One region of the Sodalis sp. RH20 genome, then DNA from elsewhere that is predicted to be linked to it. Evidence: predicted binding sites of a transcription regulator. Region 1 holds the regulator's gene; each other region holds the start of a gene.
What was found. The regulator PurR, encoded in region 1, represses purine synthesis genes. The targets are predictions, from matches to a motif close to CANGCAAACGTTTGCNTG.
Positions count from the first base shown of each region.

Region 2: purL (phosphoribosylformylglycinamidine synthase) is a predicted target of PurR. The motif match lies at 1,479-1,496, and genes of this name have one in related genera.
Region 3: purM (phosphoribosylformylglycinamidine cyclo-ligase) is a predicted target of PurR. The motif match lies at 1,588-1,605, and genes of this name have one in related genera.
Region 4: glyA (serine hydroxymethyltransferase) is a predicted target of PurR. The motif match lies at 1,947-1,964, and genes of this name have one in related genera.

Region 1 covers NZ_CP178733.1:1,927,989-1,931,142, forward strand. Annotated here, with positions in the region: gene cfa (cyclopropane fatty acyl phospholipid synthase) at 1-1,096, opposite strand, end outside; gene purR (HTH-type transcriptional repressor PurR) at 1,542-2,558, opposite strand; gene ACL2XM_RS08975 (YnhF family membrane protein) at 2,796-2,885, shown strand; gene ACL2XM_RS08980 (NlpC/P60 family protein) at 2,949-3,154, opposite strand, start outside.
Region 2 covers NZ_CP178733.1:278,175-281,328, forward strand. Annotated here, with positions in the region: gene mltF (membrane-bound lytic murein transglycosylase MltF) at 1-1,396, opposite strand, end outside; gene purL (phosphoribosylformylglycinamidine synthase) at 1,620-3,154, shown strand, end outside.
Region 3 covers NZ_CP178733.1:388,126-391,279, reverse strand. Annotated here, with positions in the region: gene uraA (uracil permease) at 1-748, opposite strand, end outside; gene upp (uracil phosphoribosyltransferase) at 806-1,432, opposite strand; gene purM (phosphoribosylformylglycinamidine cyclo-ligase) at 1,668-2,705, shown strand; gene purN (phosphoribosylglycinamide formyltransferase) at 2,705-3,154, shown strand, end outside.
Region 4 covers NZ_CP178733.1:286,489-289,642, forward strand. Annotated here, with positions in the region: gene ACL2XM_RS01370 (two-component system QseEF-associated lipoprotein QseG) at 1-66, shown strand, start outside; gene glrR (two-component system response regulator GlrR) at 66-1,403, shown strand; gene glnB (nitrogen regulatory protein P-II) at 1,469-1,807, shown strand; gene glyA (serine hydroxymethyltransferase) at 2,088-3,154, shown strand, end outside.

The DNA of each region.
Region 1 (3,154 bases):
ATAAATGGATATTGCGCGCGCGGAATGCCCCCGCGCAGGCATTCAGGTAATAACTGAACATACGGTAAAAACGGTCGGAGTATTTGTTGGACAGCGCCGGCCAGGCGGCGACAAAACGTTCATACCAGGCCATGAGCGTTTTGTCGTAATCAGAGCCGAAGTTATGCCAGTCTTCCATAACAAAATGCTTTTCGCTGGCATGGGCAATTTGCTGTACCGACGGCAGGCAGCCGTTGGGGAAAATATACTTATTAATCCACGGGTCGACATTCATATCGGTGATATTCGAGCCGATGGTATGCAGCAGGAACAGACCGTCGCGTTTCAGGTTGCGATCGATAACGTCGAAATAGGTGGCGTAATTCTTGGGGCCTACGTGTTCGAACATGCCGACTGAAACAATACGGTCAAATTGCATATCCAGATCGCGATAGTCCTGCAGCAAAATGGTGACATCCAGTCCCTCGCAGCGCGTTTGCGCCAGCTTTTGCTGCTCGGCAGAGATAGTGACGCCCTGTACCGATACGCCATAATTCCTGGCCGCGTAGGCGGCAAGCCCGCCCCAGCCGCAGCCCACGTCCAGCAGCGTCAGGCCGGGTCGCAGCTGCAGTTTTTCGCAAATCATCTTCAGCTTATCCTGCTGGGCTTCCTCGAGGGTGGTCGCCTGTTTCCAGTAGCCGCAGGAATATTGCATATAGGGATCGAGCATCTTTTCAAACAGATCGTTACCCAAATCGTAATGTTCTTTGCCCACGATCCAGGCCCGCTTGCGCGACTGGAGGTTCATCAGCCGGGCGGCGGCAATGCGTAAGGTATCTTTTAAATGATGCGGAAGTTTATTCTCCAGACCCGCCCTGAGAACACGCTGGAAAAAAATGTCCAGCCGCTCACACTCCCACCAGCCATCCATGTAACTCTCGCCCAATCCCAAAGATCCATCCTGCAATACGCGCTTAAAAAATCCCGGATTCTTGATTCGGATATCAAATGGTCTTGAACCATTGAGTTCAATACCGGCTTCAGAGAGCAATTCATGGACGATACGGTACCAATCATTATCATGAAAGCTCAGGTCTTCAACGCACGAGGAACTCATAGCTTCTCCATCACCTTTCTTCTGCAGTGCCCCGTCAGGAAAAGCACTCACCATGCCTGCGGGCTTTATAAGAATCCACGGTTATCCGTGGTGTCTGAAGTATCACCATCAACAGAGGAATATAAAGTAAACCTTAGACTGCGACTTAGCCGGGCGCTTTATAAAAGGGTGATGTCATGTTGGAAAACACGACATACTTTTATACAAATTTATTAGACAACTCGTTATAATTGTTAACGATATTGAGTATAAGCCTGCATTTTAATTTAGACAATAGCTAACGCGCTAATGTATTTCCCATTATAACTTAATGATTTCTCGCTGAAACAATAACTCTTTGCACAGAGATCATTATATGAAAAATCTTGTGTCCGAGGCGGACGGCGCTTTACATAGCAACAGACCCTGGAGGCGCCAGCCGGTTGCCCGGGCCTGGCGCGTGGCCTTAAGCGGGGAAGGGACCGTCTGCGACCGAACGGCGTTCAATCAGCGACGGATGGACTTCGATGGTTTTGGCGTTCTCGCGTTTGCTGGTAATCCTATCGAGCAGCATGGTAAGCGCCGCCTCGCCCAAATCCTCTTTAGGCTGATGGATGGTGGTCAGCGCCGGGCTGAAAAAGCACGAATTGCGCACGTTGTCGTAGCCGATGATAGAAATATCCTCAGGTACGCTCAGGCCCATTTCATTAATGGCGCACAGTGCGCCCATGGCCATAATGTCGCCGCCGCAGAAGACCGCGGTGGGACGCGGCGTTTGCGCCAGGATTTGTTTCATCGCCAGGTAGCCGGATTCAGGCTCGAAATTGCCTTGCACAATCCAGCGGTCGTTTAACGGGATGCCGGCCTCCGCCATGGCATGCAGATAGCCGCGGTGGCGGCCGCCGCCGGTGTTGCGCGCCAGCTGTCCGGGAATGGCGCCGATGGCGCGATGGCCGCGTTTAAGCAAATATTGCGTCGCCATATAACCGCCGGCAAAGGCGTTATCGATAATGGTGTCGGTAAAATCACGGCGGGCCTCACCCCAATCCATGACCACCATGGGGATATGCTGATATTCCTCAAGCATATCCAGCAGCGTTTCGGGATACTCGGCGCACATCACCAGCAGGCCGTCGACGCGCTTTTGCGCCAGCATCGCCAGATAGGCGCGCTGTTTTTCGAGATCATTGTGCGAATTGCACAATATCAGGGTATAACCGCGAGCAAAGCAATGGTGCTCAATCGCCTCGATAATTTCGGCGAAATAGGGCGCCTCGCTGGTGCTGGCGAGCAGGCCGATGGACTTGGTGCGATTGACCTTCAGGCTGCGCGCCACGGCGCTGGGTGAATAATGCAGTTGTTTAATGGCGTCCAGCACGGCAATTTGAGTGTCTTGCGCAACAAAACGGGTTTTATTGATCACATGCGAAACGGTGGTTGTCGATACATTAGCGCGTTTTGCCACATCTTTAATGGTTGCCATGCCTTTGATACTCCCGTACGCCCTGGCTGGAATAATGTCTGTCGAAGGCGCAAGCACTTTCCGACGCTGTGGAATTAACCGTTAATTTTCGTTCATCCCGCGCCAAAGTGAAAGTGTTAAATGTGGCGGCTACAGGTTGGGAGCAAGCTTTTTCATCGCTGTTATGGCAAACTGACGATAACTGCTCTGCGGGCCGGTGGATAAGGCCGGCGCCCTGGTTTACGTTAAGGAGATAGAATGGACAGCGATTTAAAAATGTCGTTACTGACCACGGTGTTCTCGCTGCTGGTGATTATTGTCTTCAGCTTTACCGCCGTCATGAACTGACACCCTCTCGGTTCAGATATAAAAAAGAGGAGCCTTGGCTCCTCTTTTTTTTCCGGCGCGCCTTCAGCGGATATTTTTCGGCGTGACCACCCGGCGGGCGCCCACGTAATGATCCTGCCAATAATCCTCACTCAGATAGCTGATACGGATATCGCTGCCGGTGCGGGGCGACTGGATAAAGCGACCATTGCCAAGATAGACGCCGACGTGATCCGCCGCGCCGCGATTGGAAATATGGAAAAAGACCAGGTCGCCGCTTTCCAGCTCGT
Region 2 (3,154 bases), 1.6 Mb from region 1:
AATTGTAGGCTTGCTGGCCGCGCGCATAGCCGTAAGTGGTTTGCTGATAGTAGCGCGGCTGGCTGAGCATCGGCAGGCGCAGCTTGACGTCCACCCAGCTGTCGGGATTGCCCTGCTGCTTTGCCGTCAGGGCGCGCGCGTCCAGCATATGCGCATAACCCATATTATAGGCGGTCAGCGCAAACCAGATTTTTTCATCCTCGGGAATGGTATCGGGCACTTTTTGCATCATGCGTTCCAGATACAGCGCCCCGCCCCGGATGCTTTGTTCAATGTCCAGCCGATCGGTAATGCCCAGGCTATCGGCGGTGGCGCGGGTCAACATCATCAGGCCGCGCACGCCGGTGGGGGAGACGGCCTGGGGATTCCAATGGGATTCCTGATAGGAGATGGCCGCCAGCAGTTTCCAGTCGATTTCCTTGGCATATTGCTGGAACAGCCCTTGCAGCGTCGGCAGCGTGGCGTCGATGGAGGTCAAAAAGGTCTTGGTGTCCACGTAATCAAAACTGCCCACGTGGCCGAGATATTTTTCCTCCAGCCGCGCCATGGTGCCGTCCGCTTCCTGGCCGCTGAAAAAATCCAGCAGGGCGGCGGAAAGGTTGTCGCTATTGCGCCGCGGCAGATACCAGGTGACCGGCTCCTCGTCGCTGACGTCGAAGGCCACGGCCAACTGCGGATGCACCCGTTGCAGCAGGCCGACGGTCGCCGAATCCACCAGCGTATAGTCGAGCTTGCCTTCGGCCACCTGCTCCAGCAGCGCCTTGCTGCTGAGATCGGAGGATACCTCCCATTGCAATTGCGGATATTTTGTTTCCTTCAGGCCGCGCAGCAGCGAGATATGCGCCGACCCGGAGGAGACGGCCAGCCGGCCCTGCAGGGCGCCGAGGTTTTTCGGCCGCGGCTGGCCCAGGCGGTACACCAGTTGCTGGGAAACGTAATAATAGGCGGGGCCGGTAGTAAAACGCTGCAGGCGGTCGTTATTGTAGAGCAATCCGGCGGCGAGCAGATCGGCATCGTCGTTGTCCAGATCGTCGAACAGTTCATTGAGGGTATGGCGCTGGCGGATGACCAGCCTGACCCCCAGATAATCGGCGAAACGCTTCGCCAGTTCGTAATCGAAACCGGTTTGCTGGTTGTTGGCGGTATAAAAGCTCAGCGGAGCGTCGATGGTGCTGACGCGCAGCGTTCCCCTGGCTTTTATCTGGCTGAGTTTATCGTCCTGCATGCTGTGCCAGGGGACGTTTAACCACAACGCCCAGGTCAGCAAGACGGCGATAACGCCGGTCACGACATAATTTAATTTAAAACGCTTCAAATAGTTATCTCTCGCCGGGGCGATTTTATCGCGGTCTGTGATCGCGGTGTTATTATCTTTTTTTCCCTGGGGTCGGAGCATTTTGCTTAACAAAACGCCAAGGTGCAAATTTATTGCATTCCCGCCGCGGGGACGTTTTAACAAGAAGAATCGCAACAATAACCGCGCAAACGGTTTCGTCCGCCGCCGGGATTCTCTATAATGGCGCGCGTTTCCCCCCTGAAGCTGCGCTAAAGATGCGCCCCATGGCAAGCCGTACCCGAGCACCTTTGGTCGCCGGTTCAAAGACGAGAGATCTTTTATTATGGAAATACTGCGTGGTTCGCCCGCTCTGTCGGCATTTCGTATCAACAAGCTATTGTCCCGCTGCCAGGATGCCCGGCTTCCGGTCAGCGATGTCTATGCTGAATATGTCCACTTTGCCGACCTGAGCGCGCCGCTTTCCGCCGACGAGCTTGCCCGGCTGCAACGGCTGCTGAAGTATGGCCCCTCTCTCGCCGAACATGCGCCCCAGGGCCGGCTGCTGCTGGTTACGCCGCGTCCCGGCACATTATCCCCCTGGTCGTCGAAGGCCACCGATATCGCCCATAACTGCGGGCTGGCGCAGGTCAAGCGCCTGGAACGCGGGCTGGCGTTTTATTTCCAGGGCGCGTCGATGACCGGGGACCAGTGGCGGCAACTGGGGACGTTGCTGCATGACCGGATGATGGAAACCGTCTTCAGCGAGCTGGAGCAGGCCCAGGCGCTGTTTGCCCACCACGAGCCCGCGCCGGTGCGCACCGTGGCTATGCTCGCGGACGGCCGCGACGCCCTGGAGCAGGCCAACCAGACGCTGGGGCTGGCGCTGGCGCCGGATGAAATCGACTACCTGCTCGAGGCGTTCACCCGCTTGGGCCGCGATCCCACCGACGTTGAGCTGTATATGTTCGCCCAGGCCAATTCCGAACATTGTCGCCATAAAATCTTCAACGCCGACTGGATTATCGACGGCCAGGAACAGCCGAAGTCGCTGTTTAAAATGATCAAGAATACCTTTGAACAGACGCCGGAGTTTGTCCTGTCCGCCTATAAGGACAACGCCGCGGTCATGGAGGGACCGGCGGTGGGACGTTTCTTCGCCGCACCCGGCAGCGCCCGTTACGATTATCACCAGGAAGCGGCGCATATCCTGATGAAGGTGGAAACCCATAATCATCCCACGGCTATTTCACCCTGGCCCGGCGCCGCTACCGGCTCCGGCGGCGAGATACGCGATGAGGGCGCCACCGGCCGCGGGTCCAAGCCCAAGGCCGGCCTGGTGGGCTTTTCCGTCTCCAACCTGCGCATTCCCGGTTTCGGCCAGCCGTGGGAAGAGGATTTCGGCAAGCCGGATCGCATTGTCAGCGCGCTGGATATCATGACCGACGGTCCGCTGGGCGGCGCGGCGTTTAACAATGAGTTCGGCCGTCCCGCGCTGACCGGGTATTTCCGCACTTATGAGGAGCGGGTCAACAGCCATAACGGCGTTGAGCTGCGCGGCTACCATAAGCCCATTATGCTGGCGGGCGGCCTCGGCAATATTCGCGACGGCCATGTGCAGAAAGGAGAGATCACCCCCGGCGCCAAGCTTATCGTGCTGGGCGGCCCGGCGATGAATATCGGTCTCGGCGGCGGCGCGGCGTCCTCGATGGCGTCCGGCCAGTCGGACGCCGATCTCGACTTCGCCTCGGTGCAGCGCGACAACCCGGAAATGGAGCGCCGCTGCCAGGAGGTGATCGACCGCTGCTGGCAGATGGGCGACGACAATCCTATTTTGTTTATCCATGACGTCGGCGCCGGCGGGCTGTCCAACGCCATGCC
Region 3 (3,154 bases), 1.5 Mb from region 1:
CCGTCACCACCAGGTGTCCGACGTGTTCGGCTATCACCACCAGCGCCGCCGGCAGGATGGTCAGGATGCCGATCCACTCAAAGCGCGGGGTATAAAAGGTCGGCAGCGCGAACCAATGGGCGGCGGCGACCGGGGATAAATCCACCACGCCCATCGCCCAGGCCAGCGCGTAGCCCACCAGCACCCCGATCAGGATCGGGATAATGGCCAGGAAGCCGCGAAACAGCACCGATCCCAGCACGGTAACACCCAGGGTCACCAGGGAAATAATAATGGTGGAACTCGCCACCGGCGCGCCTTCCGTCGGCAGCAGCCCCGCCATATTAGCCGCGACGCCGGCCAGTTCCAGGCCGATTACCGAGACGATGGCGCCCATGGCGGCCGGCGGAAACACCACGTCAATCCAGCCGATACCGGCGACCTTGACGATCAGCGCCACCACGCAAAACAGCGCGCCGCAGGCGATAAAACCGCCCAGCGCCGCTTCATAGCCCAGCGGCAGCAACAACAGCACCGGCGATATAAAGGCAAAACTGGAACCCAGGTACGCCGGGATCTTGCCCTTGCAGATAAACAGGTACAGCAAGGTGCCGATACCGTTAAACAGCAGGACGGTGGCCGGATTGATTTTAAATAAAATCGGCACCAGCACCGTGGCGCCGAACATGGCGAACAGATGCTGAAAGCTGAGCGGGATGGTTTGCAGTAGCGGCGGGCGTTCATCAACACCGATGGCGCGACGGGTCATGTTGAGTTTCCTTAAAGTGAGAAGCAAAAAAAAGCCGGCCTGCCGGCCGGCTTGATTTTATTTGGTGCCAAAGAGTTTATCGCCCGCATCGCCGAGGCCCGGCATAATGTAGCCGTGCTCGTTAAGCCCCTTGTCGATGGCCGCGGTATACAGCTCGACATCGGGATGGGCTTTTTCCAGCGCCGCGATACCTTCGGGCGCCGCCACCAGGACCAATATCTTGATACTCTTGCAGCCGGCCTTCTTCAGTAAGTCGATGGTGGCGATCATCGAGCCGCCGGTGGCCAGCATCGGGTCGACCACCAGCGCCATGCGCTCGTCGATGCTCGAGGCCAGCTTCTGGAAATAAGGCACCGGCTCCAGGGTGGTTTCATCGCGATACATGCCGACCACGCTGATACGCGCGCTGGGCACGTTCTCCAGCACGCCGTCCATCATGCCCAGGCCCGCGCGCAGGATAGGCACCACGGTAATTTTCTTACCCTTGATTTGTTCAATTTCCACCGGACCGCACCATCCCTCGATGGTGACCTTTTCAGTTTCCAGATCGGCGGTTGCTACGTAGGTCAGTAAACTTCCCACTTCAGAGGCCAATTCACGAAAACGCTTGGTGCTGATATCATTTTCACGCATCAAACCTAATTTATGTTTCACAAGCGGGTGCTTTACCTCAACGATCTTCATCATTATTCTCCCCAAGTAGCATTAATTGCGCAAAAAAATCGCGAGATTATAACCCCTTTTATTTACTGCGCCATACGAAAATAGCTGATCCTGATCAACCGTTAAGCGAAATAAAGGCTGGACAACAAAAGCCGGGAGGGCGTTTGACATCACCACTCGCAAACGATTGCCCACGCTGTTAGAATTGCCTGCGCCAGAATACAAGCCAACATACCATCTCCGTGGGGATCTTGCAGTGACCGATAAAACCTCTCTCAGCTATAAAGACGCAGGCGTGGATATTGATGCCGGCAACGCCTTGGTAGACCGCATCAAAGGTGTGGTGAAACAGACAAAACGTCCGGAAGTCATGGGCGGGCTGGGTGGGTTCGGCGCGCTATGCGCCCTGCCGCAGAAATACCGCGAACCCATCCTGGTATCCGGCACCGACGGCGTCGGCACCAAGCTGCGTCTGGCGATGGATTTAAAACGTCACGATACCATCGGCATCGATCTGGTGGCGATGTGTGTCAACGATCTGGTGGTGCAGGGCGCCGAGCCGCTGTTCTTCCTGGACTATTTCGCCACCGGCAAACTGGATGTGGATACCGCGGCGGCGGTGATTACCGGCATTGCCGAAGGCTGTAAACAGTCCGGCTGCGCCCTGGTCGGCGGCGAAACGGCGGAAATGCCCGGCATGTATCATGGCGAGGATTATGACGTGGCGGGTTTTTGCGTCGGCGTGGTGGAAAAATCGGAAATCATCGACGGCAGCAAGGTACAGGCCGGTGATACTCTGCTGGCCCTGGCCTCAAGCGGCCCGCACTCCAACGGGTATTCCCTGGTGCGTAAGATCCTTGAGTTCAGCCAAACCGACCCGCTCACCACCCAACTGGACGGCAAGCCCCTGGCCGATCACCTGCTTGAGCCGACGCGCATTTATGTTAAGGCGCTGCTGGAGCTTATCGCGCAAACCGAGATCCACGCCATCGCCCACCTCACCGGCGGCGGTTTTTGGGAAAACATCCCCCGGGTATTGCCGGCGGACACGCAGGCGGTCATCGACGAGGGCAGTTGGCAATGGCCGGCGGTATTCGGCTGGCTGCAGCAGGCCGGCAACGTCAGCCGCCATGAAATGTACCGCACCTTTAACTGCGGCGTCGGCATGATTGTCGTGGTGCCTGCGCACAGCGCCGATCGGGCGCTGTCGTTGCTGGCCGGCCTGGGCGAGACCGCCTGGAAGCTGGGCGAGATCCAGACGCTGGCCGGCGGCGAACGGGTCATTATCCGTTAATGAAAAAGCTGGTGGTGCTGATCTCGGGCGAGGGCAGCAATCTGCAGGCGGTGATCGACGCCTGCCGGCAGGAAAGAATGCCGGCACGGGTCGCGGCGGTCTTCAGCAACCGGGCCGACGCGTTAGGACTCAGGCGCGCCGCCCGCGCCGATGTGCCCGCCCGCGCGCTGCTGCCCGGCGACTATCCCGACCGCGCGTCCTTCGACCGCGCCCTATGCGAGGCCATCGACCGCTATCAGCCGGACGCGGTGATCCTGGCCGGTTATATGCGCATCCTGTCGCCGGACTTTGTCGGCCATTACGCGGGACGGATGCTGAATATCCACCCTTCCCTGCTTCCCTTGTATCCGGGCCTGCATACCCATCGCCAGGCGTTGGCCAACGGCGATCGCGAACACGGCACCTCGGTGCATTTCGTGACGGAACAGCTGGACGGCGGCCCGGTCATC
Region 4 (3,154 bases), 1.6 Mb from region 1:
AACGACGCGCCGGACGCCGCCGCGGGCCGTGGCGCCGCCGGACCACAACAGGGAACCGGTAAATAATGAGCCAACATCAAACCGCCCATTTATTATTGGTCGACGATGATACCAGCCTGCTGAAACTGCTGGGCATGCGCCTGACCAGCGAAGGATTTACCGTCACCACCGCCGAAAGCGGCCAGGACGCCCTGCGCGTGCTGGCGCGGGAAAAAATCGATCTGGTGATAAGCGATCTGCGCATGGACGAAATGGACGGGCTGGCGCTGTTCGGCGAGATCCAGCGCCATCAGCCCGGCATGCCGGTGATCATCCTGACCGCCCATGGTTCCATACCCGATGCGGTAGCCGCCACGCAAAAAGGCGTGTTCAGTTTCCTGACCAAACCCGTCGACAGGGATGCCTTATACCAGGCTATCGATCATGCCCTGCAACTGTCGATGCCGGCGGGCGACGACAGCTGGCGCGAGTCAATCGTCACCCGCAGCCCCCTCATGCTGCGGCTGCTGGAGCAGGCTAAAATGGTGGCGCAGTCGGATGTCAGCGTGCTGATTAACGGCCAGAGCGGCACCGGCAAGGAGATCCTGGCGCAGGCGATCCATGCCGCCAGCCCCCGCGCCAAACATCCTTTTATCGCCATTAACTGCGGCGCGTTGCCGGAGCAGTTGCTGGAGTCGGAGCTGTTCGGGCATGCCAAAGGGGCGTTTACCGGCGCGGTGAGCAGCCGGGAGGGTTTGTTCCAGGCGGCCGCGGGCGGGACGCTGTTCCTGGACGAGATTGGCGATATGCCGCTATCCTTGCAGGTCAAGCTGTTGCGCGTCCTGCAGGAGCGCAAAGTGCGCCCGCTGGGCAGCAATTGGGATGTGGATATCGACGTCAGGATCATTTCCGCCACCCACCGCGATCTGCCCAAGGTGATGGCCGCAGGCGGGTTTCGCGAAGATTTGTATTACCGCCTGAATGTGGTCAGCCTGAAATTGCCGGCGCTGCATGAGCGTGCCGAGGATATCCCGGTGCTGGCCAATCATTTGCTGCGGGCGGCGGCGCTGCGCCATAAGCCGTTTGTACGCAGCTTTTCCACCGATGCCATGAAACGTCTGATGGCGGCCAGTTGGCCTGGCAATGTACGTCAGCTGGTTAACGTGATAGAACAGTGTGTGGCCCTGACGTCGGCCCCGGTCATCAGCGAAGCGCTGGTGGAGCAGGCGCTGGAGGGGGAAAATACCGTCTTGCCGACGTTTGTTGAGGCCAGATTGCAATTTGAATTACATTATCTGCGTAAATTATTGCAGATCACCAAAGGTAACGTTACCCAGGCGGCGCGTATGGCCGGACGTAACCGCACTGAATTTTATAAGCTTTTGTCTCGTCACGAGCTGGACGCTAACGACTTTAAAGCCTAAGTTGGCTCTCTTTTTACCCATGCTGCGCGGCCGGCGTCGCCGGGCTGCCTGAAAAAGGTTTTACGATGAAAAAAATCGATGCAATTATCAAACCGTTCAAACTGGACGATGTGCGCGAGGCGTTGGCGGAAGTCGGCATCACCGGCATGACCGTCACCGAGGTGAAAGGCTTCGGGCGCCAGAAAGGCCATACCGAGCTTTATCGCGGCGCGGAATATATGGTGGATTTTTTGCCCAAGGTAAAAATCGAGCTGGTGGTGGCCGATGATATCGTCGACAGCTGCGTCGATACCATCATGCATACCGCCCAGACCGGTAAAATCGGCGACGGTAAAATCTTTGTTTTCGACGTTGCGCGCGTTGTGCGTATCCGCACCGGCGAGCAGGACGAAGAAGCGATCTGACGCCCGCCGTTATTCCCGCGCCCGCGGCATATACCGCTGGGCGGGGAGTCCCGTGGTCATGAAAAAATTCCCCGCCGGCATGAAAAAAAATCCCAATCCCCTTGCGACCCGCGCGTGCCCGCCCTTATGGGCGCGCGGCGACGGAATCGTTTGCTTAAAAACCGGCGCGGGCCCTATCGGAGCAGGGGCAAAAAAGTTTACACTATCGCCATAGCGTCAACGGATTCTTACAATCTTTTTTTTCACCCCACAGCGATGCCAGCTGAGCCAGGAGAAGCGGATGTTAAAGCGTGATATGAACATTGCAGATTATGATGCCGAATTATGGCAGGCAATGGAGCAGGAAGTGGTGCGCCAGGAAGAGCACATTGAACTGATTGCCTCGGAAAACTACACCAGTCCGCGCGTCATGCAGGCTCAAGGCTCCCAGTTGACCAATAAATATGCCGAAGGTTATCCGGGCAAGCGTTATTACGGCGGCTGCGAATTTGTCGATATCGTCGAGCAGCTGGCCATCGATCGCGCCAAGGAGCTGTTCGGCGCCGATTATGCCAACGTGCAGCCGCATTCCGGGTCGCAGGCCAACTTTGCCGTCTATACCGCGCTGTTGCAGCCCGGCGATACGGTGCTGGGCATGAACCTGGCCCACGGCGGTCACCTGACCCATGGTTCGCCGGTTAACTTTTCCGGCAAACTGTATAACATCATTCCTTACGGCATTGATGAGAGCGGCCATATCGATTACGCGGAGCTGGCGCAATTGGCCGAAACGCATAAGCCGAAGATGATTATCGGCGGTTTTTCCGCCTATTCCGGTATTGTCGATTGGGCTAAGATGCGTGAAATCGCCGATAAAGTGGGCGCTTACCTGTTTGTCGACATGGCCCATGTGGCCGGCCTGGTCGCCGCCGATGTCTATCCGAACCCGGTGCCTCACGCGCATGTGGTGACCACCACGACCCATAAAACCCTGGCCGGTCCACGCGGCGGCCTGATCCTGGCCAAGGGCGGCAGCGAAGAACTGTATAAGAAGCTCAATTCCGCCGTTTTCCCGGGCGGGCAGGGCGGGCCGTTGATGCATGTGATCGCCGGCAAGGCGGTGGCGCTGAAAGAAGCGATGGAGCCGGCGTTCCGTATTTACCAGCAGCAGGTGGCCAGGAACGCCAAGGCCATGGTGGCGGTGTTCCTGGAACGCGGCTACAACATTGTTTCCGGCGGTACCGATAACCATCTGTTCCTGCTGGACCTGGTGGACAAAAACCTGACCGGTAAAGAAGCCGATGCCGCGCTCGGAAGGGCGAATATCACCGTGAACAAGAACGCCGTGCCAAACGATCCTAAAAGTCC